Regions from separate parts of the Streptomyces sp. NPDC092952 genome, predicted to be linked through region 2. Evidence: riboswitches for the same ligand, from Rfam matches in the RefSeq annotation. Region 2 holds a riboswitch; each other region holds the start of a gene.
What was found. Region 2 has a riboswitch for cobalamin ahead of ACIQGQ_RS29620 (ribonucleoside-diphosphate reductase subunit alpha). Riboswitches for the same ligand answer to the same signal wherever they lie in the genome.
Positions count from the first base shown of each region.

Region 1: it holds a riboswitch for cobalamin, as region 2 does, so the genes downstream of both, ACIQGQ_RS24835 (prenyltransferase/squalene oxidase repeat-containing protein) here and ACIQGQ_RS29620 (ribonucleoside-diphosphate reductase subunit alpha) in region 2, are expected to answer to the same signal.
Region 3: it holds a riboswitch for cobalamin, as region 2 does, so the genes downstream of both, ACIQGQ_RS16390 (cobalamin biosynthesis protein) here and ACIQGQ_RS29620 (ribonucleoside-diphosphate reductase subunit alpha) in region 2, are expected to answer to the same signal.
Region 4: it holds a riboswitch for cobalamin, as region 2 does, so the genes downstream of both, ACIQGQ_RS27660 (FecCD family ABC transporter permease) here and ACIQGQ_RS29620 (ribonucleoside-diphosphate reductase subunit alpha) in region 2, are expected to answer to the same signal.

Region 1 covers NZ_JBIVPT010000011.1:106,849-114,398, forward strand. Annotated here, with positions in the region: gene ACIQGQ_RS24820 (ABC transporter ATP-binding protein) at 1-31, opposite strand, end outside; gene ACIQGQ_RS24825 (energy-coupling factor transporter transmembrane component T) at 28-1,191, opposite strand; gene ACIQGQ_RS24830 (hypothetical protein) at 1,197-2,099, opposite strand; gene ACIQGQ_RS24835 (prenyltransferase/squalene oxidase repeat-containing protein) at 2,108-4,858, opposite strand; cobalamin riboswitch at 4,976-5,113, opposite strand; cobalamin riboswitch at 5,211-5,285, shown strand; gene ACIQGQ_RS24840 (hypothetical protein) at 5,407-6,819, shown strand; gene ACIQGQ_RS24845 (helix-turn-helix domain-containing protein) at 6,930-7,550, shown strand, end outside.
Region 2 covers NZ_JBIVPT010000016.1:151,955-159,504, reverse strand. Annotated here, with positions in the region: gene ACIQGQ_RS29625 (ribonucleotide-diphosphate reductase subunit beta) at 1-72, opposite strand, end outside; gene ACIQGQ_RS29620 (ribonucleoside-diphosphate reductase subunit alpha) at 72-2,477, opposite strand; cobalamin riboswitch at 2,619-2,763, opposite strand; gene mctP (monocarboxylate uptake permease MctP) at 2,927-4,561, opposite strand; gene ACIQGQ_RS29610 (DUF3311 domain-containing protein) at 4,558-4,812, opposite strand; gene ACIQGQ_RS29605 (GntR family transcriptional regulator) at 5,076-5,840, opposite strand; gene ACIQGQ_RS29600 (extracellular solute-binding protein) at 6,120-7,403, shown strand; gene ACIQGQ_RS29595 (carbohydrate ABC transporter permease) at 7,507-7,550, shown strand, end outside.
Region 3 covers NZ_JBIVPT010000005.1:528,711-536,260, forward strand. Annotated here, with positions in the region: gene ACIQGQ_RS16385 (cobyric acid synthase) at 1-350, opposite strand, end outside; gene ACIQGQ_RS16390 (cobalamin biosynthesis protein) at 347-1,333, opposite strand; cobalamin riboswitch at 1,472-1,603, opposite strand; gene ACIQGQ_RS16395 (hypothetical protein) at 1,752-1,982, opposite strand; gene ACIQGQ_RS16400 (anion permease) at 2,015-3,307, opposite strand; gene ACIQGQ_RS16405 (class II aldolase/adducin family protein) at 3,536-4,195, shown strand; gene ACIQGQ_RS16410 (alpha/beta hydrolase) at 4,262-5,389, shown strand; gene ACIQGQ_RS16415 (hypothetical protein) at 5,685-6,983, shown strand; gene ACIQGQ_RS16420 (neutral zinc metallopeptidase) at 7,036-7,550, opposite strand, start outside.
Region 4 covers NZ_JBIVPT010000014.1:75,465-83,014, reverse strand. Annotated here, with positions in the region: gene cynS (cyanase) at 230-700, opposite strand; gene ACIQGQ_RS27680 (carbonic anhydrase) at 761-1,360, opposite strand; gene cynR (transcriptional regulator CynR) at 1,484-2,431, shown strand; gene ACIQGQ_RS27670 (GntR family transcriptional regulator) at 2,448-3,092, shown strand; gene ACIQGQ_RS27665 (ankyrin repeat domain-containing protein) at 3,100-3,804, opposite strand; cobalamin riboswitch at 4,010-4,156, shown strand; gene ACIQGQ_RS27660 (FecCD family ABC transporter permease) at 4,256-5,365, shown strand; gene ACIQGQ_RS27655 (ABC transporter ATP-binding protein) at 5,365-6,150, shown strand; gene ACIQGQ_RS27650 (ABC transporter substrate-binding protein) at 6,166-7,188, shown strand; gene cbiE (precorrin-6y C5,15-methyltransferase (decarboxylating) subunit CbiE) at 7,181-7,550, shown strand, end outside.

The DNA of each region.
Region 1 (7,550 bases), on a different contig from region 2:
AGGCGACGGTGACGTGGTCGAAGGTGATCACGCGGCGGCTTTCGGTTCGGGTCGGGGGTCCTGGGGCGGGGGCGAGAGGAATCCGGCCGTTCCGGCGAGGAGGATCGCCGCGGTCGGCACCAGCGGGAGTTCCGGCCAGGTGAGCGGGTAGAAGGCGGGGTTGAGCTGGGCGGGGTCGTAGCCGAGGTTGGCGAAGAGCAGTACCGCCGCCAGCACCCCGCTGCCCGCGACCAGCCATTCGGCGGTGCGCCACGGGTCGGGCCGGTAGGCGGTGCGGGTGACGCGGCGCCCGCCGAGCCGGAGTCCGGCGACGCACAGCGCCGCGCCCGCCCCCATCGCGGGGAAGCCGAGGAAGGCGGGGGCGGTCGCGTCGAGGAGCCCGTACGCCCCGGCGCACAGGCCGCACATGCCGAGCAGCATCAGGGCGCCGGTGGCCCGCCGGGAGCGCCGGGTCGCGGTGCCCGCGCGCCCGTAGCCGCGCGAATCCATGGCGGCGGCCAGCCGCAGCGAGCGTTCCAGCGCGTCCTCCAGCACGGGGACGACGATGCCGCGCAGCGCCCGCAGGCCCCGGGTGCGCCCGGCCCGCAGCTTCCGGGCCCGCGCCACCCGTTGCACGCTCTGCACCAGTTGGGGCGCCACGCTGATCGCGACGGTGACGGCGACGCCCAGCTCGTACAGGGCGCCGGGCAGCACGCGCAGGGCCCGCTTCGGGTTGGCGAGGGTGTTGGCGGCGCCGATGCAGCACAGCATGCAGGCCAGCCGGAGCCCGTCGGTGGCCGACGACAGCACGGCTTCCAGGGAGACGGGTCCGCCGAGCCGGATGCCGGCGTACCAGTCGGGGGTGGGGATGTGCGGCAGGGAGAAGAGGAAGTGGTCGTTCGGGGTGATGCCGGTGGCGAACACCACCCGGAAGACCACCCGGATCGTCACCACCGTCAGTGCCAGGTACAGGTAGTACTTGAAGCCGCGCGCCCAGGGAGCGTTGGTGCGGCGGGCGGTGACGACGTAGCCGAGCACGGCCAGCACCAGGAAGAGCAGCAGCGGGTTGTTGGTGCGGCTGACGGCGGTCGCCAGGGCGAGGGCCCAGATCCACCAGGTGAGCGGGTGGAGGGTACGGGCCGGACGGCGGCCGCCCTGGTCCGGCGTGGTGCCGGTCCGGACGGCCACCGCCTCGGGTGGGGGGTGGTCCATGGGGGTCACTCGTGCGTGCGGCGGCGTGCCGTGTAGATGCCTGCGCCCGCGATCAGCGCGACGAGTCCGGCGCCCGCGACGACCGGCAGCACCGAGCCCGCGTCGTGGGCGGCGGCGGCCCTGGGGGCGGCGTCGACGACCCGGGGTTCGGAGCCGGTGCCGCTGGAGGGTGCCGGGGTGGTGCTCGCCGGGCCGGAGGGGCTGGGGCTTCCGGTCGGTTCCCCGGACTTCTCCGGCTTCCCGGTCCTCGACGGGGTGGCCGGGGGTTCGGTGGTCTCCTCGGCCACCGGCTGTTCGGGGGCCGGGCCGGTGTTGACGTTCGGCGGCAGCTTCGGGGCCTTGGCGGTGGAGGCGGGCCGGCCGGTGCCGCTGGGCCTGGTGTTGTGGGCGCGCAGTTGGTCGGGCCTGATCTTCGGACGGCCCTTGGTGCCGCCGATGTCGGTGCCGCCGAAGATCCACAGGTCGACGCTGCCGGGCTTCGGCTTGTAGAGCATGGCGCCGAGCTGGCTGTACTCCCAGTCGTCGGCGCCGGGGTCGGCGTGCCAGTACGACCAGTACGCGGAGGCGGGCGGTGTGAGGACGCAGTCCTCCTGGGAGGCGGGCGGGAACTGCTTGCCGTTGCCGTAGCCGCTGTAGCCGATCCGGCAGATGAACGCCGGGCCGTCGTGGCTGGTGCCGACGGTGCGCCAGCCGCCCTGGTTGAGCAGCTCGTAGCCGGTGGTGGGGGTGGTGCCGCAGGCCCGGTAGACGGGGCCGCCCCAGTGGCTGAAGTCCACGGCGAGCACGACGCCCGCCGTGGTGGTGCACCGGCCCATGGCCTGCGGGTCGGCCGCCGCCTGCCCGGTGGTGGCGCCGAGCCCGGCGGCGGTCAGGGCGAGCGCGACCGCCGTGCGGGCCACTGCGCGCACGGCCCTCGTCACCGCTCCCCCCGGACCGTGCGGCGCCGGGCCACGACGACCGTGCGCCAGCCGGCCGTGCAGAGCAGTACGGCGAACAGCCCGAGGGCCAGGGCCTGCGCACCGGTCGAGGCGAGGGCCCCGCCGCCGTTCGCGTCCACGATGCTTCCGCCGTCGGTGCCGTCGTCCCCGGGGGTGACGATCTCGGGGATGCCGTCGTCGTCCCCGCTCGGGGTCGGCTGGGGGCCGGTGCCGTTCAGTTCGCGTTCCAGCGTGGCGAAGGAGACGCCGGTGGCCCCGGCGACGGCCTGGGTGGAGGCCCGCAGGTCGGAGCCGCGCTGGCCCTCCTTGGCGACGTTGAAGCCGCCGTCCTTGTTCTGCTGGGCGGCGAGGAACTCCAGGGCCGAGGCGATCGCGGGCCGGTGGGCCGCGCGGTCCAGGGAGAGGCCCTGGACGGCCAGCGCCGCCGAGTTGACGCTGTTGCCGGCCGCTCCGGGGAAGCCGCCGTCGTCGTACTGCCGGCCGGCGATCCACTCCAGGGCCTTGTCGACGGCCTTGTCGGCCCGGTCGCCGCCGGCGAGGTCCAGGGCCATCGCGGCGATGGCGGTGGAGTCGACGTCCTTGTCCCCGGTCGGCGGGATCAGGCTCGGCCAGGAGCCGTCGGCGTTCTGGATGCTCTCCAGGTAGGCGATCGGATCCTCGGCGTTCTCCTGGTCCCCGGCGCGGAGCTGCGCCATGACGGCGAGGGCCTGCGAGAAGACGGACGGCGCGTAGGTGTAGGCGCCCTTGGCGGCGCAGGAGCGGTCGGGCGCCTTGCTGGGCCCGGCGCACACCGCCTCGTCGAGGGCGGCGATCAGATCGTGCCCGGCGAAGTCGCGCGGGTCGCGGCCCACCGCCTCGGCGAGCAGCGCGGTCTTGCCGATCGAGCCGCCGCCCGCGTAGGCGGTGCCGATGCCCGTCCAGTCGTTGACGGTGCGGCCCTCGCCGTCCGTTCCGCCCTGGTCGAGGAAGTCGACGACACCGCGCAGCCTGGCGTTGTCCAGGCCGGTGGCGGCCAGGGCGTACGCCCCGTCGATGGTGAGGCCGAAGTCGGCGCGGCCCGAGCCCGCGACGGCCGGGTAGTACCGGCCCTGCTGGAGCCGGTCGGCGCCGGTGAGGTAGGCGACGCCCTTCTTCAGGTCGGGGCCGTCGCCGGGCTCCGGCTCGCCGCCCGGGTCCGGGGTGGCGGGCGGGCCGGTGGGTTCGGTCTTCTTGGTGGTGAGGCTCGCGAGGTCGGTGCGGGCTCCGGCGAGGGCGGCGACCGGGGTGGCATAGGCGGTGGGTTCGGTGGCGTCCCGGTCGTAGCCGAAGCCGCCGCCGTCCAGTTGGGTGCGCGAGAGCCAGCCCTCGGCGGAATCGGCCCGGGAGGTCTCGCCGAACGCGCGCAGGGCCTGGGCGGCGTAGGCGGTGGCGATCACGTCGCCGGTAGTGGCTCCGGTGTAGCCGGGGAAGGAGCCGTCGTCGAGCTGTGTCTTCCTCAGGTAGTCGCGGGCCTTGGTGACGGCGGGCTCCTGGCCGCCCGCCCGGTGCAGGACGAGGGCGATCAGGCCGGTGGTCCCGGCGTCGCCCTCGCAGCGGCCGCCGGGCTGGATGAGGATGCTGGTGATGCCGCCGTCCTTGCACTGCACCTGGGTGAGCCGGGCGACGGAGGCGGTCTCGGGGGTGATGTCGGCGCGGAGCAGGGCCAGTACGGCGCGGGCCTGCTCGTCGGCGTAGGTGATGTGCCGGATGTCCCCCTCGGCGGTGCAGCCCTGGCCGGGGGCGGCGGCGGGGCAGACGTTGCCGGTGAGGTCGGCGATCAGGTCCCGGCCGCCGAAGTCCCGGGGGTCGCGTTCGGTCGACTCGGCGAGCAGGGCGAGCCGGGCCGCGGCGGCCGTGCTCGGGGCCTGGTCCCTGCCGCCGGGGAGGACGTAGTCGTCGACGTGGGCCGCGAGGAAGCCGACGACCTTGTCGAGGGCACCGCTCCTGCCGCGGGCGGCGGCCAGGGCGTACGCGGTCTCCGTGGTGAGCAGGTAGTTCGGGGTGCCGGTGCCCTCGTCGACGATGCGTTCGCCGTCGCTCAGCAGGTCCTGGAGCCAGGAAGCGGCGCCCGCCACGTCGACCCGGCCGGGGGCTCCGGTGGGTCCGCCGCCCGGGTTCGGGGAGGTGCCGCCCTGGGCGCGGACGTCGTCGGGGCTGAAGGTGGGCCGGCCAGTGGTGCCGCCGATGTCGGTGCCGCCGTACACCCAGGCGTCGACGTCACCGTCCTTGAGCTTGCGGTCCATCGCCCCGTACTGGCTGTAGGTCCAGTCGTCCTGGCCGGGCGAGGCGACCCAGTACGACCAGTAGGCGGTCGCCTGCGGGGTCAGGACGCAGTCCTCCTTGTCCGGGGTCGGGTACTGCGTACCGGTGCCGAGGCCGATACGGCAGATGAAGCCGGGGCCGTCGTGCTGGGTCCCGGTGGTGGTGAAGCCGGCGTCGCGGAAGAGCTCGTAGCCGGTGGTGGGGGTGGTGTCGCAGCCGCGCTCGACCTTGCCGCCGAAGGGCGTGAAGTCGACGGCGAGGACGGCCCCCCTGGTCGCGGTGCAGTCCCCGACCGGGGCCGCGGCGGCGGGCAGGCCGGTGAGGAGGTACGCGAGGCAGGACGCGACCAGGACGACCAGCGCGGACAGCACGGCGGCCGGGGCGCCCGGCCGTCTCCGCACGTGTCGTGCACGCCGTATGTGAGTGTCCTCGCACTCCACGGTTCCCATCACGGCCCCTTCGCTGTGTGGCCGAAGCGGGTGGCGGGGAACGTGGCAGCGGCCCCGTCCCGGCGGTGAGCCGCAGGGCGGAGCAGGTCGCACCACGCCGTAGTCCGCGACGGCGTCCGTTGCTGTGGAACACGCTCCAGGCACTCCGGCTCGCCCGACCGGGATCGGGCCTACGGTTGCGGGTCAGCGCCGGACTTCGACCGGCTTCCCCTGGAACAGCTTTGCGTATCAGCCGGATTGGAGCATGCGTTCGTGGGGACCGTCAAGACCGCTCCGTACGATGCGGGTTCACGCCGCTGCGCACAGTGGCCAAGCCGGTCGGACGTCCGGTACTGTCCGGCCCTGCCGAGTGGGGGAACCCGGTGCGACTCCGGGGCTGACGCGCAGCGGTGTGGGGCGGCGACTGCCTTCCCGAGCCCGAATGCCCATACGGCACTGGCTAGTTGGAAGTCGGTCCACGCGTTCCGGACGGCGGCCACGCCCCGTCGTACGCACCCCTCGCGGGGACCGGCGAGCGGGGCCGGCGTCCCTCACCTCTGGAGCACGCCATGCCCCGTACCAGTACCGTCCGCCGCGCCGCGTTCACCGCGGCGGCCGCCCTCGGCGCCTTCGCCCTGACCGCCCTGCCGGCGGCGGCGACCTCGACGCCGGCACAGATCGCCACCTCCACCGCCAACGGTGTCGGATACCTCAAGTCCCTCCAGGGGGCGGATGGTTCGTACGCCGGGTCGGGGCTCTCCAACGAGTGGGCGTTCAGCGCGTTCGCCGCCGCCGGTACGGCCGCGGTGGACGTCATCCCCGGCGGCGACGCGACGAAGAACGCGAGAACGGTCTACCGGAACCTGCTCTCCACCGGTTCCTGGCCCTCGGCCTCCCCGGTCGTCACCGACTACGAGCGCGCCGCGCTGAACGCGTACGCCGCGGGGATCGATCCCGCCCGGGTCTCCGCCTCCCGCAACCTCGTCGCCGACATCTACTCCTACTGGCAGACCGCCGAGCCCGGCTACTTCGGGCCGTCCGCCAACTTCAACGGCACCGTCTTCGCCGCCCTCGCCCTGAACGGCGCCCGGACCACCGCCGACCGGATACGCGTACCCCAGTCCCTGCGCGACGCGATGATCACCCGGATCCGCGCCAACCAGCACGACGACGGCGGCTGGAACTTCGGCAAGGCGGAGGGCGACCCCGCCCAGCTGGCCGCCGAGGGCGACGTCGACATGACCGGGGCGGCCATGGCGGCGCTGTGCGTCTCCGGCGCCCCCGCCACCGACCCCGACATCGTCGAGGCCAGGACGTTCCTGAAGAACAAGCTCGTCGTCAACACCGGCGCCTTCGACGCCATGTACGGGGTCAACACCGACTCCAACGGCTGGGCCGTCTCCGGCCTCAACGCCTGCGGCATCAACGCCCAGACCGGCGACTTCCTCACCTCCAAGGGCAGGACCCCGGTCGACTTCCTGATCGGCCAGCAGTTCAACCCGGGCGGCGGCTTCCGGTACCTGCCCACCGACACCGCCCCGCAGGCGTACGCCTCCATCGACGGACTGCGGGCGGTGGCCGGCGGCGGCTTCACCTCCGCACCGCCCACTCCGGCGACCGCCGGCGCGCCCCGGTGGGTCGGCCAGGCGTCGCTGTCCTCCGGCACCGCGAGCAGGTTCGCGCTGACCGTGGACGACGGCACCGGCTCGCTGAAGGTGTGCTCCGTCACGCTCACCGCGACCGGCGCCACGACCACACTCGGCGCGGTACTGGACGCGGCGGCCGGCGCGGCGGCCCCGTCCGGCTGCGTCACCGGCGTCACCCCGGCCACCGGCACCGGCCCGATCACCGCCCTCAACGGCAGGACCAACAGCGGCTCCACCGTCTGGAAGGCGAGTGTCGACGGCGCCGCGTTCACCACGGCGGCGCGCGAGAGCGCCGTCGCGGTCGGCGACACGATCGCCCTGCGTCTGGGCTCCTGATCCCGGGTCGGGTCCGTCCGGGCCTTCGCCCCCGCCCGACCGGTGGGGGTGGAAGCCCGGATAGACTCGCCCGTATGACCCGATCATCCCGTAATGGCACAAGTGCGGGGATGTGGCGGCGCGAGGCGGGCACCGCGGTGCGCCGGGTGGTGCGAGTCCCGGAGCGGGCGGTGGCGTCCGGGCACACGGGGAGCCCCTTCGCGATCCTCGCCGGGTCGCAGATCCCGTCCGTACCCACGGAGTGGGTGCCGCACGCGCACGACCTGCACGAACTGGTCTGGGTGCGCGGGGGAACACTGACGTCCCGGGTGGAGGACCGCGTCCTCACCGTGTCCGAGGGGCACGGGCTGTGGATGCCGGCCGGGGTGGTGCACGGCGGGCGGACCACGGCGGGCGTCGAGTTCCACAGCGCCTTCTTCGCACCCGACCGCACCCCGGTCGCGTTCGGCTCGCCGACCGCGATCACGATGACGCCGGTCCTGGAGTCCCTGCTGACCCACCTGGCCCGCACGGACCTCGACGCCGGGGCCAGGGCGCGGGCGGAGGCGGTCGTCTTCGACGTACTGCGACCCTCGGAGCGCCAGTTCGCCCTGCGACTGCCCGGCGACCCCCGGATCGACCCCATCGCCGAGACCCTGCTGGACGACCCGGCCGACCCCCGCTCGCTGGACGGGTGGGCGCGGACGCTGGGGATCAGCGACCGTACGATCGCCCGCGCCTTCCGCCGGACG
Region 2 (7,550 bases):
GTAGCGCATGGGACGCAGGGTCAGCTCGAAACCCGGGTCCAGCAGGTTCTTCTCGGCGTGGGTGGAGCTCATTACTGGCAGGCCTCGCAGGACTCGGGGTTTTCGAGGGAGCAGGCGATCGCGTCCGCGTCGGGTGCCGACGCCTGCTGTACGGGAATGGGGGCGGCGGCCGCGGCCTGGCCGGAGGCCGCGCGGGCGATCCGGGTCGCCGGGCGCGAACGCAGGTAGTACGTCGTCTTCAGCCCCTGCTTCCAGGCGTACGCGTACATCGAGGAGAGCTTGCCGATCGTCGGCGTCTCCAGGAACAGGTTCAGCGACTGGCTCTGGTCCAGGAACGGGGTACGGGCCGCCGCCATGTCGATCAGGCCGCGCTGCGGGATCTCCCACGCGGTGCGGTACAGCGCCCGCACGTCCTCGGGGATCCAGGCGAAGCCCTGCACCGAGCCGCTCGCCTCGCGCAGCGCCTCACGGGTCCGCGCGTCCCACACGCCGAGCTGCTTCAACTCCTCCACCAGGTACGCGTTGACCTGGAGGAACTCACCGCTGAGCGTCTCGCGCTTGAAGAGGTTGGAGACCTGCGGCTCGATGCACTCGTACACCCCGGCGATCGAGGCGATGGTCGCGGTCGGCGCGATGGCCAGCAGCAGCGAGTTGCGCATGCCGGACTTCGCGACCCGGGCGCGCAGCGCCTCCCAGCGCTCCGGCCAGTTCAGCCCGGTGTCGTAGTGGTCGGGGTGCAGCACCCCGCGCGCCGCGCGCGTCCGCTCCCAGGCGGGCAGCGGGCCCGAGCGCTCGGCGAGCTCGCAGGACGCCTCGTAGGCGGCGAGCATGATCCGCTCGGAGATCCGGGTGGAGAGCGCGCGGGCCTCCGGCGAGTCGAACGGCAGCCGCAGCTGGAAGAAGACGTCCTGGAGCCCCATGGCGCCCAGGCCCACCGGGCGCCACTGGGCGTTGGAGCGGCCCGCCTGCTCGGTCGGGTAGAAGTTGATGTCGACGACCCGGTCCAGGAAGGTCACCGCGGTGCGGACGGTGGCGTCCAGCCGCTCCCAGTCGATGGAGCCGCCGGTGACGAACGCGCCGAGGTTGACCGAGCCCAGGTTGCAGACGGCGGTCTCGCCGTCGTCGGTGACCTCCAGGATCTCGGTGCACAGGTTCGAGGAGTGGACGACGCTGCCCGGCTCGGCGGTCTGGTTCGCGGTCCGGTTGGAGGCGTCCTTGAAGGTCATCCAGCCCTGGCCGGTCTGGGCGAGGGTGCGCATCATCCGGCCGTACAGCTCGCGGGCCGGGAGCGTCCGGCGGGCCAGGCCCTTCGCCTCGGCGGCCCGGTACGCGGCGTCGAACGCGTCGCCCCACAGGTCGACCAGGTCGGGCACGTCGGCCGGGGAGAACAGCGACCACTCGCCGTCCGCCTCGACCCGGCGCATGAACTCGTCCGGCACCCAGTGCGCCAGGTTCAGGTTGTGCGTGCGCCGCTGGTCCTCGCCCGTGTTGTCGCGGAGCTCCAGGAACTCCTCGATGTCCGCGTGCCAGGTCTCCAGGTAGACGGCGGCGGCGCCCTTGCGGCGGCCCCCCTGGTTGACGGCGGCGACCGAGGCGTCCAGCGTCTTGAGGAACGGCACGATGCCGTTGGAGTGCCCGTTGGTGCCGCGGATCAGCGAACCGCGCGAGCGGATGCGGGAGTACGAGAGGCCGATGCCGCCCGCGTGCTTCGAGAGCCGGGCCACCTGGTGGTAGCGGTCGTAGATCGAGTCCAGCTCGTCCAGCGGCGAGTCCAGCAGATAGCAGGAGGACATCTGCGGGTGCCGGGTACCGGAGTTGAACAGGGTGGGGGAGGAGGGCAGGTAGTCGAGCCGGCTCATCAGCCCGTACAGCGCCGCCACCTCGTCCAGGGCGCGCTGCGACTCGTCCTCGGCGAGCCCGGACGCCACCCGGAGCATGAAGTGCTGCGGGGTCTCGACGACCTGGCGGGTGTGCGGGTGGCGCAGCAGGTAGCGGCTGTGCAGGGTACGCAGCCCGAAGTAGCCGAAGCGGTCGTCCGCGCCGTCGGCGAGCGACTGCCCCACCAGCGCGTCCAGCGCCTCCGCGTGCCGGGCGACGAAGGCGGCGGTGCGGTCCGCGATCAGGCCCTCGCGGTGCCCCACGGCGACCGAGGCGGAGAAGGAGACCGCGCCCTGGCCCGCCGCCTCGTCCGCGATGGCGAGGGTCAGCAGCCGGGCGGCCAGCCGGGAGTACGCGGGGTCCTCGGAGATCAGGCCCGCGGCCGCCTCGGTGGCCAGCGAACGCAGCTCCGCCTCGTCCGCCCGCGCGCTGCGGCCGCGCAGGGCGGCGGCGGCGACCCGGCCGGGGTCGGTGTCGGGCAGATCGGCGGTGAGGGCGGTCAGGGTCCGCAGCAGCGCCGCTCCGGGACCGTCCTGTGCGGCTGCCTCGGACTCGACGGACGCGGCGACTGAAGCCGGATCGGCTGGCGCGATGGTCACGTGTTGCTCTCCCACGCTCGGCTCGGGGCCGGCGGGGGCACGGGGGAAGCCCGCGAAGGACGCACCCGGGCCGGGGCAGCACTCCGCGCGGCGTCCACCGGCCCAACCGCGAGGCCCGGACGTCTGGGCATCCGGTTCGGTCGAGCCGGATGCGCTGTCGGCAGGTCGTCGGACTGGCTCGGAGTGCGCAAAAGCGCACCGGATACACCGTTGCGGGACAGTTCCGGATTCGCACCGGATTCCCCTGCGACGACAGCGAGGACGAGCATACATGTGGGGGCCGCCCGATGAGGCAGCCCCCACATGTTGTGTCGTACGACGCAGGATCGGATCGCTCCCGGAACGGCGGACGGCCCGCCCCCACCCCTCGGGAAGGGGCGGGAGCGGGCCGTGGAAGCCCGGGAACGGGCCCTGCCGGAGGTGTTCCCGGGGCGCCGGGAAGCGGCCCGTCAGTGGCCGCCCGGAGCCCCCGCGGTGGCCGGCGGGAGCTTCGCCCGCACGCCCGGGTCGCCCGCGTCGGCCGTGTAGTCGGCCGGCGAGGTCTCGTCCGTACCGGCGGGCGCCTTCATGGCGTTCAGGACGAAGGTCAGCACCACCGTCACGACCACGTTCAGCACGAACGCGGTGAGGCCGATGTAGCCGATCTCGCCGATGCCGGGGATCTCCGCCGACGAACCGCCGAAGTGCTTCTGGGTCGGCGAGGCGACCCCGTACGCGGCGACCGTCCCGTACACCATGCCGACCGCCCAGCCCGCGAGCAGCGCCCAGCGGTGGAACCAGCGGGTGAACAGCCCGCCGACCAGGGCCGGCATCGTCTGGAGGATCCAGATCCCGCCGAGCAGCTGGAAGTTGATCGCGACGGTCTTGTCCATGGTGAGGACGAAGGCCAGCGCGCCGACCTTGACCAGCAGCGACACCAGCTTGGAGACCTTGGTCTCCTGCTCCGGGGTGGCGTCGGGTTTCAGGAAGTCCTTGTAGATGTTGCGGGTGAAGAGGTTCGCCGCGGCGATCGACATGATCGCGGCGGGCACCAGCGCGCCGATGCCGATCGCGGCGAAGGCCACCCCCGCGAACCAGTCCGGGAACATGTTCTCGAACAGCTGCGGGATGGCCAGCTGCCCGTTGTCCACCTTGATCCCGGCGGCGATCGCCATGAAGCCGAGCAGCGCCAGCAGGCCCAGCATCAGCGAGTACAGCGGCAGGATCGTGGTGTTGCGCCGGATCACGTTGCGGCTGCGGCTGGAGAGCGTCGCCGTGATGGAGTGCGGATACATGAACAGTGCCAGCGCCGAGCCCAGCGCCAGGGTCGCGTACCCCCACTGACCCGCCTCGCCCGGGGCGAGCGCGCCGCGCGGTTTGCCGGTGGCCGGATTGGTCTCGGAGAACGCCTCGCCGGCCTTGGCGAAGATGTCGTGGAAGCCGCCCAGCTTGATCGGGATGTAGATGATCGCCACGGCGATGACCAGGTAGATCAGCCCGTCCTTGACGAACGCGATCAGCGCGGGCGCGCGCAGCCCGGACGAGTAGGTGTACGCGGCGAGCACCGCGAACGCGAGCAGGAGCGGCAGGTCCTTGACGAACCAGTGCGTGTTCTCGCCGCCGCCGACGCCCATCACGTCCAGCACCGCCTGGATGCCGACGAGTTGGAGCGCGATGTACGGCATGGTGGCGAGGATGCCGGTGACGGCGACCGCCAGCGACAGCCCCTTCGAGCCGAACCGCCCGCGGACGAAGTCCGAGGTGGTGACATAGCCGTGCTTGTGCGAGACCGACCACAGCCGGGGCAGGAAGGTGAAGATCAGCGGGTACACCAGGATCGTGTACGGAACGGCGAAGAAGCCCGCCGCGCCCGCCGCGTAGATGGCCGCCGGCACGGCGACGAAGGTGTACGCCGTGTAGAGGTCGCCGCCGAGCAGGAACCAGGTCACCCAGGTGCCGAACGACCGTCCGCCCAGGCCCCATTCGTCGAGGCTGGCCTCGTTCTCGGCCCTGCGCCAGCGGGCGGCCAGGAAGCCCATGACCGTGACGGCCACGAAGAAGAAGATGAAGACGCCGAGCGCGACGCCGTTCACACCGTCCTTCATGCCTGCTCACCCCCCTTGCGGGCGCGCTGGTCGCGCTGCCACAGCTTGTACGCGATCATCGTGAGCGCGGTGGAGATCAGCACCCAGAGCATCTGGTACCAGTAGAAGAACGGGATCCCGATGAAGGTGGGGTCCACCTTCGCGTACGAACCCACCCAGAGCATCGCCACGAACGGCGCGACCAGGCAGAGCGCGACGACCACTCTGACCGGTGTGATGGTGGGCGGTTTTTCCTCTGGTTCCACGGACATGCGGCGACTCCGTCCCCTCGCTGATCACCCTGTAATGCGCAGGAAATCTAGGGGAGGTTCCGGTCACCGTCACCCCCTGTCCGCATTGCGGTCCGACAACGGTCCGACCGGTTGGTACGTATGTGCGAGATCGCGTCATACGTACGGGAGTTGGTCCGTACCAGGGCAGCGGAAAGGCCCCTGCGGAGTGGTGTGCTCCACAGGGGCCCCGGGGGTGGTGGCGGGGGAAGAGGTGGCCGGAAATGGCCTCCCGTCCGCCGGGCTCAGTCGATGGGCCGCTTGAGCCGCGCCACGAACTTGTACCGGTCGCCGCGGTAGACCGAGCGCACCCACTCCACCGGCTCGCCCTGCCCGTCCAGCGAGTGCCGGGAGAGCATCAGCATCGGCAGGCCCACGTCGGTGCCGAGCAGTCCGGCCTCGCGCGGGGTCGCCAGTGAGGTCTCGATGGTCTCCTCGGCCTCGGCCAGCCGTACGTCGTAGACCTCGGCCAGCGCGGTGTAGAGAGAGGTGTACTTCACCAGGGAGCGGCGGAGCGCCGGGAAGCGCTTGGCCGAAAGGTGCGTGGTCTCGATCGCCATCGGCTCGCCGCTGGCCAGTCGGAGCCGCTCGATCCGCAGCACCCGGCCGCCGGCGGTGATGTCGAGCAGCCCGGCGAGGGTGTCGTCGGCCGTCACATAGCCGATGTCCAGCAGCTGGGACGTCGGTTCCAGCCCCTGGGCGCGCATGTCCTCGGTGTACGAGGTGAGCTGGAGGGCCTGCGAGACCTTCGGCTTGGCGACGAAGGTGCCCTTGCCCTGGATGCGCTCCAGCCGGCCCTCGACGACCAGCTCCTGGAGCGCCTGGCGCACGGTGGTGCGCGAGGTGTCGAACTCGGCGGCCAGGGTCCGCTCCGGGGGCACGGGGGTGCCCGGCGGCATGGTGTCCGTCATGTCCAGCAGATGTCGCTTCAGCCGGTAGTACTTCGGGACGCGTGCCGTGCGTGTGGCCGCGCCCGTCTCGTTCTCCGTACTGCCCCCGTCGGCACCCATGGTCCGCCTTCCCGACGCTTGCGTTGCTGCCGTCACCGGCTCCTCCGTCTGTCGCGGCTCACATGGTGGCACGGTCCGGTCACGGCTGGTCGCCCTCCCTTAGGTGTCGGTCCTATAACGGACGCGAGTGCACTTCTTATACACCCTTGACACCCCAAAAGGTCTAGGCCAAGCTCCCGGTACTGGTCTAAACCATTAAAGACCAGGTCCAGCCCCAGCAGTACTCGTCGAATGTCTTCGCGGTGGGCGGGGTTGCAGTATCCCTGAGGAGGGTTTGGCGTGAAGCGCAAGCTCATCGCGGCGATCGGCGTCGCGGGCATGATGATCGGCCTCGCTGCGTGTGGGTCCGACGACGGCGGAGACAGCGGCAAGAAGGCCGGTCCCGACGCCTACAAGGGCCAGACCCTGACCGTCTGGACGATGTCCGGCTCGAACCCCGACGGATGGACCAAGAAGGTCACCGAGGAGTTCGAGAAGAAGACCAAGGCCAAGCTGAAGATCGAAGTCCAGGACTGGAACGGCATCCAGCAGAAGGTCACCACCGCCCTCTCGGAGTCCAACCCGCCGGACGTCCTGGAGATCGGCAACACCCAGACCCCGGCCTACGCCAAGACCGGCGGCCTCGCCGACCTCGGCGACCTCAAGAAGGAGATCGGCTCCGCCTGGGCCGACGGCGTCAACCAGCCCTCCATCTACGACGGCAAGCAGTACGCCCTGCCGTGGTACGTGGGCAACCGCGTCGTCATGTACAACAAGAAGGTCTTCAAGGACGCCGGCATCACCGAGACGCCGAAGACCCGCGCCGACCTCTTCAAGGCCTTCGAGGCCATCGAGAAGAAGGGCGACGCCGAGCCGATCTACCTGCCCGGCCAGAACTGGTACTTCTTCGACGGCCTGCTCGTCGGCAAGGACGTCTCCCCGGTCAAGAAGGAAGGCGACAAGTACGTCTCCAACCTGGCCGACCCCAAGGTCGCCGAGGCCATGGACGTGTACAAGAAGTACCAGTCCTACTCCAAGGCCCCCAAGGACAAGGACGAGGCCACCCCGCAGCAGGCCGAGGTCTTCGCCAAGGGCAAGACCGGCGCCATCATCGCCATGGGCTACGAGGCCGGCACCGCCATCAAGGCCAACCCGAAGCTCAAGGACGACATCGGCTTCTTCACCATCCCCGGTGAGACCGCCGACAAGCCCGAGGGCGTCTTCCTCGGCGGCTCCAACCTCGCCGTGGCCGCGGGCAGCAAGAAGCAGGACCTGGCCAAGGAGTTCCTGAAGATCGCGCTCTCCGAGGAGAACGACGGCGCGCTCATCAAGGAGGCCGGCTGGTCCCCCAAGAACGACGCCATGCAGAAGTACACCGTCGGCCAGCCCGCCGCCGAGGCCGCCGGCCCCGCCGCCGCCAAGTCCGGTGGCACCACGCCGCTGATCCCGGAGTGGGCGCCGGTCGAGAACCCGCCGAACCCGATCAAGACCTACATGACGCTGGTCCTGCAGGGTAAGTCGCCCGCCGACGCCGCCAAGCAGGTCGAGGGCGAGCTCAACAAGCGCCTCAGCCAGCAGCAGTAGTTCGCAGCTAGCGCGTCCCGCGCCGGGGGCGGCGGGTTCCGACCCGCCGCCCCCGGCCGTACGCATCGTTCCGTGTAGGGCTTTGTTGGAAGAGATGGCGAGCATGGCAGTGCAGACCGATCCCTCGGACGTGGCCAAGACGGCCGC
Region 3 (7,550 bases), on a different contig from region 2:
GTGACCGTGCCGAACAGGGCCTCCTGGCGGCCGCCGTGGTAGCCGCGCGCGCTCATCTCGCCGACCGGCTTCCCCATCAGGACGACCTGGCTGGAGCGGTCGCCGCCGGGCTTCAGCAGGACCGGGTTCATCAGCGCGGTCGGCTCGACGCGGGCGGCCTGGGCCTGCATGGCCTGGGCGCGCCCGATCTCGGCGCCCTCGCGGGTGACGAACGAGTTCAACGACATGTTCTGCGCCTTGAAGGGCGCGACCTTCACGCCCCGGCGCACCAGCCAGCGGCAGATGCCCGCGGTGACGACGCTCTTGCCCGCGTCCGAGGTGGTTCCGGCGACCAGCAGTCCGCCGCTCATGCGCTCCTCCGTCCGGTACCGGTCCGCCGAGCGGCGATCCGTCGTGCGGCGAGGCCGGCGCCGAGCCGCCCCGCCACGCACACGCCGAGGGCCAGCGCGCCGACCCGCCGCGACAGCCGCACCGCGCGTTCGATGTCCGCGCCCTCCACGGCCCGGCCGCGCTCCCCGTTGAGCACCGGGCGGTGCTCGACCCGGCCGCCGTACGCGAGGGTCCCGCCCAGCCGTACGCCGAGCGCCCCGGCGAACGCGGCCTCCACCGGGCCCGCGTTCGGGCTGGGGTGCTTGGCGGCGTCGGCCCGCCAGGCGTGCAGCGCGTCCCGGGGGCGTCCCCCGGCGGCCACCGCGAGCAGGGCGGTGAGCCGGGCGCCGGGCCAGCCCGCGAGGTCGTCGAGGCGGGCCGAGGCCCAGCCGTAGCGGCGCAGCCGCGGCGACCTGTGGCCGACCATGGCGTCGAGGGTGTTGACGGCCCGGAACCCGGCCAGCCCGGGGACCCCGCCCACCGCTCCCCACACCAGGGCGCCGACCACGGCGTCCGAGGTGTTCTCCGCCACGGACTCCACCACGGCGCGGGCGATCCGCGGCCCGTCCAGGGACTGCGGGTCGCGCCCGCACAGATGCGGCAGCCGCTCCCGGGCCAGGGCGATGTCACCGGCCTCCAGCGCGCCGCCGATGGCCCGCGCCTCCCGGCCCAGGGAGGTGCCGCCGACGACGGACCAGGTGGTGGCGGCGGTCAGCGCCACGGAGGCGGCGGGGCTGCGGCGTACCGCGCGGGCGGCCAGCGCACCGCCGCCCACGGCGGCTCCGGCGCAGATCAGGGTGTGCAGCGCGCCCCAGCCGCGGTGGTCGTGCCACAGGCGGCGCTCGACGCCCGCCGCGGCCCGCCCGAAGGCGGCGACCGGGTGGCCCCTGCGGGGGTCACCGAGCAGCAGGTCGCCGAGGAGACCGGCGGTGGCGCCGTACGCGAAGATGCGGTCGGCTCGCACGGCTCAGCCGGCCGTCGCGCCGCGGCGGACTCTCGTACGGAAGGCATCGGGGCCTGGGACGGCGGGCGCACGGCGGCCGGGCATGGCGATATGTCCTCACTCAGGGTCCGCGCCCTGGTTCGACGTGACCGGCGACGAGAGTCTCCTGGCTCCCGGATCCGCGGGGCCCCCGGCCTTCCAGCCCGCTCGCGCGCGCCGTGACGTCCGGTGTGGGGGACCGCTCCCCGGTGACAGTGGCGGGACCGCGCCGGATTCGCACCGGCTTCCTCTGCTGTCGCCGTAATTGGCTCCGGCAGTCCACCATGCCCCGCGAAGGCCCGTCAACCTGCCGTTGACCTGCGGCGGGGCAGTGTGCTGAGACGCACATCGGGCCGGACACCCGGGGGTGTCCGGCCCGATGCGGGGCGCGCGGGGCGGGTCAGGCGACGATCAGGAAGATGCCGTACCCGACGGCCGCCGCGCAGAGCGCGAAGCAGGCGTACGCGCCGGCGCGGGCCAGCAGCGGCGAGCCGCCGGAGCCGCCCTGCGCCGCCGGTTCGGCCTGCTTGGAGAGGCCGACGATGCCCAGGGTGAAGAGGCCCACCAGCGCGACGGTGACCACGAGGGAGACACCGAAGACGGAGCCGAGGGCTGCCCAGTCGATTTTCATGCTGATTCCTTAGACGGTCGGTGCGGGACCGGTCAGACGGCGGCGGGCTGCGCCGGGTCCTGAGGGGCCTTGGGCGTGACCGGGACGGCGGTCACGACGACCGCGGCCGGGGCGGCGGCCTGGGCCGCGGTGGTGGGCGGCGGGCTGACGGCGGCGATGGCCGTGGTGACGACACCGGCGGGCTCGGCGGGGACCGGGGCCGGGGCCTCGGCGCCCGCCGGGGCGACGTCGTCGTGGCCGACCGGCTTGCGGCGGGAGAGCAGCCAGATCGAGCCGGAGCCCAGGATCAGCAGGGCCGCGACGACGACGACGCCCCAGGTGCCCTGCTTGGTGAGCAGCTCCGCGCCCGCGCCGACCAGACCGGCGGCCGGCAGGGTCAGGCCCCAGGCGACGAACATCCGGGTGGCGGTGGACCAGCGGACCACACCGCCCTGGCGGCCGAGGCCCGCGCCCATCACGGCGCCGGAGCACGACTGCGTGGTGGAGAGCGAGAAGCCGAGGTGCGAGGAGGCCAGGATGACCGTGGCCGCGCTGGTCTGGGCGGCGAAGCCCTGCGGCGGCTTGAGGTCGGTGAGGCCGCTGCCCATGGTGCGGATGATGCGCCAGCCGCCCAGGTAGGTGCCGAGCGCGATGGCCAGACCGGCGGAGACGATCACCCAGACCGGCGGGTTGGCCCCGGGGTGCAGGACCCCGCCGGTGACCAGGGCCAGCGTGATGATGCCCATGGTCTTCTGCGCGTCGTTGGTGCCGTGGGCGAGGGAGACCAGCCCGGCCGAGGCGATCTGGCCGGCCCGGTAGCCCTTGGCGGTGGCCTTCTCCTGGGCCTCGTCGCGGATCTTCCCGCCGATCCGGTACGTCAGCCGGGTGGCCAGCAGCGCGGCGAGACCGGCGACGATCGGGGCGGCGACCGCGGGGAGCAGCACCTTGGTGACGACGGTGCCGCCGTTGACCGACGACCAGCCCGCCGACATCACGGCCGCGCCGATCAGGCCGCCGAACAGGGCGTGCGACGAGCTGGAGGGCAGCCCGACCAGCCAGGTCAGCAGATTCCACAGGATGGCGCCGACGAGTGCCGCGAAGATCACTTCTGTGCGCAACCCGTCCTCGTTGACGATCCCGCCGGAGATCGTCTTGGCGACCTCCACCGACAGGAACGCGCCGACGAGATTGAGAACGGCGGACATGGCCACCGCGGTCTTCGGTCTGAGTGCACCGGTCGAGATGGTGGTCGCCATCGCGTTCGCGGTGTCGTGGAAACCGTTCGTGAAATCGAACACTAGAGCTGTCACGATCACAATCGCGAGGAGCAGCGTGATGTGTTCCATTTACCCAGGCAATCGTTCGACGTCATTGGCATGTGGACCGTAGGCAACCTGGGTAAACGGAAGATGAACTGGGGAGGGCACTGTGGTGACTCCAACCGGAGTCACAGCGTTCCGTTTCTGCTCGGGGCGCGTTCCCCCGGAAGAGTGGAAGGCCTCGGTCCGCCCGGCCGTGTACCCATCGCTCCCCAGGGCTGACAGGATCTGCACATGAGCGATCAGCTTCGGCGCATGAGCGATCAGCAACGCGACGCGATCGGACAGGCCTGGGACGGGGTCGTCGCCACCGCGCGGCGGACGGCGGTCGAAGGGCTCGTCGTCGGGACGTCGGGGAACGTGTCGGCCCGGGTCGGCTCCACCATCCTGGTCACCCCCAGCGGAGTGCCCTACGACCGGCTGCGCCCCGAGGACGCCGTGGGCGTCGATCCGGAAGGCAACCGCCTCTTCGGCGACCTGGTCCCGACCAGCGAACTCCCGCTCCACCTCGCCGTCTACCGGAACACGGACGCCGCCGCCGTCGTCCACACCCACGCGGTGCACGCCACGGCCGTCTCCACCCTCGTCGCCGAGATCCCCCCGGTCCACTACGCCGCCGCCATGCTCGGCGGCCCCGTCCGCGTCGCCGCCTACGCCCGCTACGGCACCCCCGAACTGGCCGAGTACATGCTCACCGCGCTCCGGGACCGCACCGGCTGCCTGCTCCGCAACCACGGCACCGTCACCTACGGGGCCACCCTGGACCAGGCGTACGACCGGACCGCCCAGCTCGAATGGCTCTGCCGCCTCTGGCTCGCCGCGAGCTCCGTCCCCGGACACACCCCGAGCCTGCTCACCCCGGACCAGCTGGACGAGGTGGGCGAGGCGCTCAAGGGATACGGACAGCCGGGCTGACCCGACCGGCCCAGCGCACGGCCCCGTCCGCTGGCAGCGCGCCCCCGCCGCCACGAGACTGGGGCCGTGCGCCCGGCAACGATCACGGCAGCAGCCGTCACCACGGTCCTCGGCGCCGGCGCGGCGGCGGTCGCGGCCGGCCGGTACGCCAGCGACGTCGCCCTGCGGGCCCCCGCGGGGCGCCCGCTCCCCGCCGACCGCCGGCTCACCGTCCACGCCACGGCGGCCGGCCAGGTCACCCTCACCCGCTCCTTCACCGCCCTGCGCCCCGGCACGTACGGACTGGTCGGGGACGACGTCCACGCCGTGGTCGGGCCGGTGATCGAGAACGCCCACTCCGCCCCCGACACCGTCGTCCGCCGGCTGGAACGCGTGGACCGGGGCACCCTGGAGCCCGGCGACAAGGTCCGGGTGACCCCGCAGCTGTTCAGCGGCGACCCCTCCCGCGCCCTCGGCCTCGCGTACGAGGAGGTCGAGATCCCCGGCGAACTCGGCGCCCTGCCCGCCTGGTTCCTGCCCGGCCCCCGCGACACCTGGGTCATCACCGTGCACGGCCTCGGCACCACCCGGGAACACCCCATGAAACTCATGGGCTTCCTGAACGGGCTGCGGCTGCCCGTGCTCGACCTCGCCTACCGCGGCGACGCCGGGGCCCCGCGCTCGCCCGACGGCCTGGTCCACCTCGGCGAATCCGAATGGCGCGACCTGGACGCGGCGATCCGCTTCGCCGTGCGCCGCGGCGCCCGCGACGTCGTCCTGCACGGCTGGTCCACCGGCGCCTCGATGGCGCTGCACGCGGCCGTCGACTCCGCCCTGCGCGACCGGATCTCCGGGCTCGTCCTGGACTCCCCGGTCCTGGACTGGACCGCCACCCTGCGCGCCCTGGCCGTCGCCCGCGGCGTCCCGGCCTTCCTGCTGCCGCTCGCGCAGCGCGCCGCCGAGGGCCAGACCGGGCTGCACGGCGGCCGGCTGCTGGACGAGTCCGTCGCCCGGTCCCTGCGCGCCCCCACCCTGGTCTTCCACGGCCCGGACGACCAGCTCGCCCCCTGGCGGCCGACCCGCGACCTCGCCGCCCGCCGCCCCGACCTGATCGCCCTGCACACCGTCCCGCAGGCACCGCACGCGGCGATGTGGAACGCCGACCCGGCCCGCTACGAGGAGACCCTGCGCCGCTTCCTGGTCCCCCTGATGTGACCCGGCCGGGGAGGGCGGCCCGCCCTCCCCGCGCACCGGCCCCGGACGGGGGCTTCCGGTCCGCCCGGCGCGAGATCCGTCAGGCGCCCCCGGACCCCCTCGATGTGACCGGATGGGAGGGGGAAAACCCCTCATTGTCCCAGGCCCGGACCGGGATCGCCGCCCCGGGAATTCGGGTTCCGTTTGGGCTTTCGGGCCGTCAGGGGCAAGACTGCTCCCCGTGACGTCCCGTAACCCGCGCGACTCCAGGCTGCGACTTGTCCGCCCGCGACCCCTTGCCACCGCCCGCAAGGCCGTGACCACCCGGCGCACCAGGCCGGCCCCCCGCCCGCCCGAGGGCACCCCACCCCGGTCGGAACTGGCCCGCCAGGCCAGGGCCGCCCTCGCCGACGCCGTACGGATCGCCCGGTGGGCCGCCGACGGCGCGACCCCCGGCGCGCCACCGCTGGCCGCCCAGGCGCTCCAACGCGCCGCCGCCGCCCTCGAACTGTCCCCGGCACAGGTGCGCTCCGGCTGGGACCGGGCCAGGCTCGCCGGCCTGGTCGAACTGCACGGCGACACCGCACGCCCCGGCTGGCGGCTGCGCGCCTGGGACCGCGACGACTCCGCCGTGCTCCGCGGCTGGGTGGCGCTCTTCGACGCCTGGTCGCTCGTCCATCCGGCGCCCGCGGGCCTGGAGTCCACGGCCGCCGCCGAGGCCGTCGAGGCGGTGCCCCAGGTCCTCTCCCTCCTCCAGCTCTCGGCGGGCCCGGTCACCGTCCCCGCCCTGCTGGACCTGCTCGCCCAGCGCGTCGCCGAACTCCGCGAGGAGCGCTGCGAGGTGCCGTACGGGCCGCAGCCCCTGCCCGGACCGGCCGAGCCCGCCCCGCCCGCCGACCCGGCCGCCCTGCTCGACTGGGCCCTCGAAGGGCTGGCCGCCGTCGGCGCGCTCACCCTCGGCACCGGACACGCCACCCTCACCCCGCTCGGCAACTGGGCGGTCTGGGTCAAGCTGGAGCAGATCTGCGTCGCCGCCCAGAGCCCGGCCGGGAACATCGAGCAGTCCGCCGCCGACATGCTGCTCGGCTGCGCGAGGCTCACCCCGGGCCCGGCCCGCGACGAGTACCGGGCCTGGCTGGCCGCCCGCCCGGTCGGCAGCGCCGTCGCCGAACTCCTCGACGTGGCCCGGGGCGAGGACGCCCTCCTGCGCGGGCTGGCCTTCGAGGCGCTCCGGGTCGTGGGCGCCCCCGCCGAGCCCGAGGTCCGCGCCGTTCTCGCCGACGCCTCGCTGCGCCCCTACGCGCTGCTCTGGCTGGCCGAGTACGACGGCACCGACCCCGAGGACGCACCCGACGTCCTCAGCCGCGAGGAGGCCACCTGGCTCTGGGTCGACACTGCGGCGGCCGTCGCCGACCACGGCGAGACCGGGCTGCTGGTCCGCCACCTCGACTCCGCCGTCCAGGGCACGGTCCCGGCCCTCCTGGAGGAGGTACGGGCCGTCGGCCATCCGCGCACCGTGCAGGTACTGGTGGCGCTGGCCGCCGCCCACCCGGACCCGGCGCTGGCCAAGGCGGTGCGCCGGGCCGCGTTCCAGGTGCACACCGGCGGAGCCTGACCCTGCCGCGCCGGGGCGGGCCCGAGCACTCTCGGGCCCGCCCCGGCGTTGTTCAGCGGAAGGTGTCGCAGGAGGCGAGGTCCCCGTCGCGGTAGCCGGTGGTGAACCACTGCTGACGCTGGGCGGCCGAGCCGTGCGTCCAGGACTCCGGGGTGACCCGGCCCTGGAACTTCTCCTGGATCCGGTCGTCACCGACCGCGGCCGCCGCGTCGAGCCCGTCCCGGACGTCCGCCGTGGTCAGCGAGGTGATCAGCGGGCGCCCGGTCGACGCGTCGGGCGTGGTCGTCGCGTGGTGGGCCCAGATCCCGGCGTAGCAGTCCGCCTGGAGCTCCACCCGGACCGCGTTGCTGTTCGCGCCGGTCCGGCCGTCCTGCGCCCGCCGGAGCGTCCCCATCAGGTCCTGCACATGGTGGCCGTACTCGTGGGCGACGACATAGGCCTGGGCGAAGGGGCCGCCGCTGGAGCCGAACTTCGTCCGCAGCTCGTCGAAGAAGCCCAGGTCCAGATAGACCTGCCGGTCACCGGGGCAGTAGAACGGCCCGACCGCCGAGCTCGCGGCGCCGCACG
Region 4 (7,550 bases), on a different contig from region 2:
AGGAGGGAACGTTTCAAAGTTTCCGCAGATCGGAAGTGAACTTCCGTGGACCAGAACGTAGTTTTCGCCAACTCCACCGTCAAGGCTTTGGAGTTAATGACTTGGGAAAGCGGGTGAAACCGTCTCCAATGGTGATGAAATGCGAGAACACGGCGGGCTGGAGTCCGCCGTGGGGGCGTCATCCGGGCCGCCGTGTCGTGTTGCGTACGGCGGTGGGGGGAGGGGTGGGTCAGAAGGGCTTGGTGGGGAGGTACTTTCCGTCCAGGGTGATGACGGCGCGCTCGCCGCCCTCGGGGTCGGCGACCTTCTTCACGTCGAGCTTGAAGTTGATGGCGCTGATGATGCCGTCGCCGAACTGCTCGTGGACCAGGGCCTTCAGGGTGGTCCCGTAGACCTGGAGCATCTCGTAGAAGCGGTAGATGGTCGGGTCGGTCGGAATGCCGCCGGGGATCGATCCGCGGGTCGGGATGGTCTGGAGCAGCAGCACCGCGTCCTCGTCGAGTCCGAGCAGCTCGGCGACGGCGCGGGCGGAGTCCTCCGGCAGGGCGTGCTGGCCGAGGACCGCGGCGGTGACGAAGGCGACCGACAGCCCGGCGGCGTCGGCGATCTGCTCCCAGGTGAGGTCCTTGCGGGTCTTGGCCTCGACGGCGGCGACGGCGAGGGTCTGGCGGGCGGTGGGGTCGAACTGCGCGTGCGGCACGAGGGTTCCTTTCGGGGCCGGTCCCGGGCGGGGCCGGTGGTTCGGTGGGGGTGGAGGTGGTCAGGCGGCGGCCAGGGCGGTCCCGGCCGGCTCGACGGTGCCCGTGGCGATGTCGAACACCCAGCCGTGCAGGGTGACCGAGCTCTCGGCCAGGGCGCGGGCCACGGAGGGGTGGGTGCTCAGGTTCTGCAGCTGTGCGGCGACATTGGCACGCACCAGGGCGTCCACCCGCTCCGGGCCGGTCGTGGCCGGAGCGGCGGCGGTACGGGCCAGGGCGGCGTCCGCGTGGTGCAGCCAGTCGGCCACGACCGGGGCGGAGCCGAGGTCGTGCCCCTCCGCCAGGGCGGTCATCGCGCCGCAGGCGGAGTGGCCGCAGACGACGATGTCGGTCACGCCGAGCACGGCGACGGCATACTCGACGCTCGCCGCGATGCCGTCGCGGCCCGACCCGTACGCCGGGACGAGATTGCCCGCCGTACGGATCACGAACAGCTCACCCGGATCGCTCTGGGTGATCAGCTCCGGGACCACCCGGGCGTCGGAGCAGCCGATGAACAGTGTCTTCGGGCGGTGGGTCGTGGCCAGGTGGGCGAAGAGCCCCGCCTTCTCGGGAAAGACGTCGCGGCGGAATCGTGCGACGCCGTCCGTGAGGTCCTGCATCGGTCACTCCTTTCGATGGGTGCCGCCCCGAGGGGCTGACGAGAACCACCATGCATGACCTGGGCCTATAGAGTCCAAGACTTGATATCCATGATCCTTATAGGTCAGTTCTATAATTCGCTCATGGGTCCGGAACTACGTCATCTCCGCTATCTGATCGCGGTCGCCGAGCACGGGAACTTCACGCGCGCCGCCGAGGAACTGCGCATCTCGCAGCCCACGCTGTCGCAGCAGATCAAGCAGCTGGAACGGGTCGTCGGCGCCCGGCTGCTCGACCGGAGCGGCCGGGGGGTCCGCACCACCGACGCGGGCGCCGCCTATGTGCACTACGCGCGGCGTGCGCTGCGGGAGCTGGCCGCCGCCGAGCGTGCCGTCCTCGACGTCGCCGACCTCGCCCGGGGGCACCTGCGGCTGGCACTCACCCCGACCTTCACCGCCTATCTCGTCGGCCCGCTCGTGGCGGCGCTGCACACGCACCATCCCGGCATCACCCTGGACCTCAGGGAGATGCCCCAGGACCGCATGGAGGCGGGCCTGCTCGCCGACGAACTCGACCTCGGCATCGCCTTCGGGGGAACCCACCTCCAGGGCGTCGCCTCGACCGCGCTGTTCACCGAACCCCTCGGCCTGGTCACCGGTGCGCGCCGGGCCGGGGGTGAGCGCCCGCTGCCGGTGCAGGAGCTCGCCGGTCAGCAACTCGCCCTGCTCAGGGGTGACTTCGTCACACGCGTCCATGTAGACGACTACTTCGCCCGGCACCGGATCGACCCGCCGATCGCCGTGGAGGCCAACACCATCCAGGCCCTCACCGAGATCGTCCGGCGCATCGGCCCGCTGGCCACCGTGCTGCCCCTGGCGGTCACGGACGACGACCCGCACCTCGGCCACGTCCCCGTCGACCCCCCGCTCCCCACCCGGGTCGCGACCCTGCTGCGCCGGGAGAGCGGCTACGAGAGCGCCGCCGCCCGCGCCTTCACCCGGCTCGTCCACGATCTGGTCCGCGCCCGCGGCTACGCCCCGCCCGAGGCGCCCGCACCGGGGAACGGCCTGCCCGGAGCGGGTACCGGGTGATGAGAGAATCGGGCACATGACAGGGTCTGGGGACTTCGAGCCCGAGTCGGAACGGGTCACGCGCCAGCTGCGTGACGAGATCATCGACGGTGTGCGCGAGCCGGGCAGCAAACTCGTCGAGCGCGAGCTCGCCGCGGAGCTCGGGGTGAGCAGACTGCCCGTCCGCGAGGCCCTGAAGGCGCTGGTCACCGAGGGCCTGGTCACCCCCAGGCCCCGGACCTGGGCCGTCGTACGGGAATTCACCCCGGCGGACGTGGACGACCTCGACGAGGTGCGCGCGGCGCTGGAGGCCCTGACCTTCCGGCTGGCCGCCCAGCGGCGTACCCGCGCGGGGCTCGAAAAGCTCCGCGCGGACCTGGACGCCGAGCTGGGCGCGGCGGCCAGGGGCGACGCCGTGGCGGCCCGCCGGGCCGCCGCCGACTTCCACGAGACGGTCACGGCCCTGGCCGACAACGAGCTGCTGAACGAGCTCCAGGCCACCCTGCGCAGCAGGATGCGCTGGCTGCTGGGGCAGCACGACGACCTGGAGGGCGTCGCGCGGGAGCACGAGGACCTCTACGCGGCGATCGCCGACCGGGACGCCGAGAGCGTGGTGGAGCTGGCCGGCCGGCACCTGATCTCGGGCCGCCGGGCGGCCGCCGCCCGCCGCGGCCGCTCCTGAGGTCCGGTCAGCCGCCCAGCAGCCGGGCGATCTCGTCGAACCCGCGCTGCCGGGCGTGCTGGAGCGCGGTGGTGCCGGACCTGTCGGCGATCCCCGGATCGGCGCCCCCGGCCAGCAGCAGCCGCACGGTCTCCTGATGGTCCCTGCCGCCGTCGCCGAGGAGGACGGCCTCCAGCAGGGCCGTCCAGCCGAGGTCGTTGACGTGGTCGATGTCGACGTCGATGTCCGGGTTGGTGGTGACCTCCCGTACGTAGTCGACATGGCCGTGCTCCCCCGCCGGGATCAGGGAGGTGCCCCCGTACCGGTTGACGACGGTGTAGTCGGGGTCGGCCGCCGCCAGGGTACGGGCCATCGCGGCGCTGCCCGTCACCCCCGTCACCAGCCACGGGGTGTCGTGCTGCTGGTCCAGGGCGTCCGGATCGGCACCGGCGCGGACCAGTACCTCGGCGGCCCGGACGTGGTCGTTGGTGGAGGCCAGCAGCAGCGGGGTGCGGCGCTCCCCGTCCCGGACCTCCAGCCGGGCACCCCGCCTGATCGCGTCGCGCACCGCGTCGGCGTCGCCGGAACGCGCCGCGTCGAGCAGGGCCCGGTCCGCGGCCCCGGGCGTCGGCCCGGTGCCGCCGTCCCCGGACGGCCCGGCGCAGGCCGTCACGAGCAGGGCCGGTCCGAGGAGCAGGGCGGTCAGGAGGGCGGTGCGTCGTGTCGAAGGCATGGTTCCTCGCAATCCGTGGACGGCGCCCGGACGGTACGGGCCCGCACCCCCATGCTCGGCGCGCCCTCGGCCCCGGCGGTAGCCGGACCGGTCGGTGATGCGCGGCCGTCGGGACGACCTCCGTGTCGGCCGTCCGGGGGATGCGCCCACGGCTCCGCCGGTCGAACCGGAGGAACAGGGGCGGCGCGGCCCGGACCCGGACGGGGTGGAAACACGCCAAACCGTTCGCGTTAAGCTGCATCTGCCCCACGGGGGAAGTCCGGTCGAAGTCCGGCGCTGACCCGCAACGGTAGACGGTGCCCGAAAGGGCCCCGTGAGCCCGATTACCCGTGGCGGTGAAGGCTCCTGTCAATTCGCCGTGGACTGCGATGGGTGCTGCATCGGGCGCGCGGCGTCCGGGCCGCTCCGTTGATGACGTAGATGCACGGCCCGAGGCGAAAGCGAACCGCCCGTGGCCATCCCCCTCGACCGTCGCCCCGCCGTGCCGTCCCGCGCGGCCCCTGCCGCCTCCGGCCCCGCCCCGCCACGCCGGATGTCACCCGCGCTCCTCGTTCCCGTTCTTGTCGTGGCGCTGCTGTTCTCGCTGGTCTGCGGGGCGGGCATCGGGGCGTCCGGGCTCTCCTGGGGCGAGGTGCTGAGCCATCTGTGGGCCGGGCTGACCGGCGGCCGAATATCGCCCGACGAGGTCGCGGCGTACACCATCGTCTGGGAGCTGCGCTTCCCGCGCGCCGTACTGGCCGCGGTCGTCGGCGCCGGGCTCTCCGCCATCGGCATCGCCGTGCAGGCCATGGTCCGCAACGCGCTCGCCGACCCGTTCGTCCTCGGCATCTCCTCGGGCGCGGCCGTCGGCGCCAACGCCGTACTCATCTTCGGTGCCTTCGGCGCCCTGGGCATCTGGGCGCTGTCCACCGCGTCGTTCCTTGCCGCGCTCCTCGCCATGATGCTGGTGTACGCCATCGCCCGCACCGCACGCGGCCTCACCCCGCTGCGGCTCGTCCTCACCGGGACCGCGATGTACTACGGCTTCTCCGCCGTCACCACCTTCATGGTCTTCGCGGCCGAACACGGCGAGGCCGCCCGCTCCGCGATGATGTGGATGCTCGGCAGCCTCGGCGGCGCCAACTGGGCCTCGGTGCCGATCGCCGCCGGAGCCGTGCTCTGCGGCATCGCCCACCTCGCCTGGTCCGCCCGCCGGCTGAACGCCCTCGCCATGGGCGACGAGACGGCGGCCGCCCTAGGCGTCGACGCCGGACGGCTGCGCAAGGAACTCTTCGTGGTCTGCGCGGCCGTCACCGGGGCGGTGGTCGCGGTGAGCGGCGCGATCGGCTTCGTCGGACTGATGGTGCCGCACGGCGTACGGATGCTCGTCGGCGCCGACCACCGGCGGCTGCTCGCCGTCGCCCCGCTGGTCGGCGCCGTCCTGATGATCTGGGTGGACATCCTCTCGCGGGTGGTCCTCGCCCCCGCCGAACTGCCGGTGGGCGTACTGACCGCGGCCATCGGCGTGCCGTGCTTCGTGCTGCTGATGCGCCGCCGCACCTACACCTTCGGAGGCGCCTGATGCGGATCGACATCGAAGCCCTGACCGTCGAGATCGCCGGCGCGCGGCTCGTGGCCGACGCCACGCTCGGCGCGGGCACGGGACAACTCGTCGGCCTGGTCGGCCCCAACGGCAGCGGCAAGTCGACCCTGCTGCGCTGCGTCTACCGGGCGCTGCGCCCCTCCGCGGGCACCGTACGGCTCGACGGCGAGGACCTGTACGCGATGAGCCCGCGCGAGAGCGCCCGCCGGCTGGCCGCCCTTCCCCAGGAGGCCGTCTCCGAGTTCGACTTCACGGTGGCCGAGGTGGTGGCCATGGGACGCACCCCGCACCAGTCGTCGATGGGCCGGGCCACCGAGGCGGACCGGACGGCCTGCGCCGAGGCACTGGCCGGGGTCGGCGCCGCCCACCTCGCCGACCGGGGCTTCCTCACCCTCTCCGGCGGCGAGAAGCAACGGGTCCTGATCGCCCGCGCCCTGGCCCAGCAGCCCCGGCTCCTCGTACTCGACGAACCGACCAACCACCTCGACATCGCCCAGCAACTGGACGTCCTGGCGCTGGTCCGCGACAGCGGCCCCACCGTCCTCACCTCCCTGCACGACCTCAACCTCGCGGCACTCCACTGCGACCTGCTCCACGTCATCTCCGGGGGCCGGATCGTCGCGTCCGGCGCCCCCCACGACGTGCTCACCCCCGAGCTGCTGGCCGATGTGTTCGGCGTACGTGCCCACCGCGTCGCACATCCGGAGACCGGCGCCGTGCAACTGCTCTTCGACCGACTCGCCCCCGCCCGAACCGACTCCTGAGGACGCACCACCGCCATGCCCCACCCCGCACGCCCCGCCGCGTTCGCCCTCGCCGCCGCTCTGGTCCTCACCGGGTGCGGCGCCCAACTGCCCACCTCCCAGGAGGAGAAGGGCGCAAGCGCCGCGTCGGACCACTACCCGGTGACCGTAGAGAACTGCGGAGAGAAGAAGACCTACGACAAGGCCCCGCGGCGCGTCGTCACCAACGACGTCGGCATCACCGAGATCATGTTCGCGCTCGGCCTGGCGGACCGCATGGCCGGCTACGTGATGCCCGACGACAAGGGCGACCTCACCTCCGTACCCTGGAAGGACGGGTACGGGAAGACCACGTGGCTCTCGAAGAAGACCATCAACAAGGAGCTCGTCCTCGACGCCCGCGCCGATCTCGTCTTCGCGGGATGGAACTACGGATTCAGCGAGGAGGGCGGCTTCACCCCCGCCGAACTCCGGCGCGTGGGCGTCGACTCGTACCTGCTCAGCGAGTCCTGCCGCAACGGCCAAGGCAACGCGCGCGGGGTGATGGCCCCGCTCGACGCGCTCTACACCGACCTGCGCAACCTGGGCAGGATCTTCGACGTCGAGGACCGCGCCGAGGCCCTCGTCACCGACTTCCGCGAGCAGGTGGCCCAGGCGCGCGACACCGCCCCCAAGGGCTCCGACCGCCCCCGGGTCTTCCTCTACGACGACGGGCGGGACAAACCGCTGACCGCCGGGGCCTTCGCCGGACCGCACGACATCATCACCAAGGCCGGCGGCGACCACGTCATGAAGGACCTCGAGGACACCTGGGTGACGGTCGGCTGGGAGACCGTCGTCGCCCGCGACCCCGAGGTCATCGTGATCAACAACTACGGGGACCGGAGCGCCGAGCAGAAGAAGGAGTTCCTGAAGTCCTACCCGCCGCTGGCCAACGTCTCCGCGATCAAGAACGACCGCATCTACGTCCTCGACTACGTCGACCTGGTGGAGAGCCCCCGCAACCCCGCCGCCGTCGCCTCCCTCGCCACCTACCTGAAGGAGGTGTCCCATGGCTGACCTGCCGGACCCGGTGACCGTCGTCGGCATCGGCGCCGACGGCTGGGCGGGACTGACCGACGCGGCGCGCACCGCACTGACCGGCGCCGAGGTCCTCATCGGCGCCGGACGCCAGCTGGACCTCCTCCCACCGTCCTGCCCCGGCCGGCGGGTCGCCTGGCCCTCGCCGCTGCGCCCCGCCGTCCCCGGACTCCTCGCCGAGCACGCCGGGAGCCGGACCGCCGTCCTGGCCAGCGGCGACCCCATGTTCTACGGGATCGGCCGGGCCCTCACCGAGGTGCTCGGCGCCGACCGGCTGCGCGTCCTGCCCCACCCCTCGTCCGTCTCCTACGCCTGCGCCCGCATCGGCTGGCCGGTCGAGG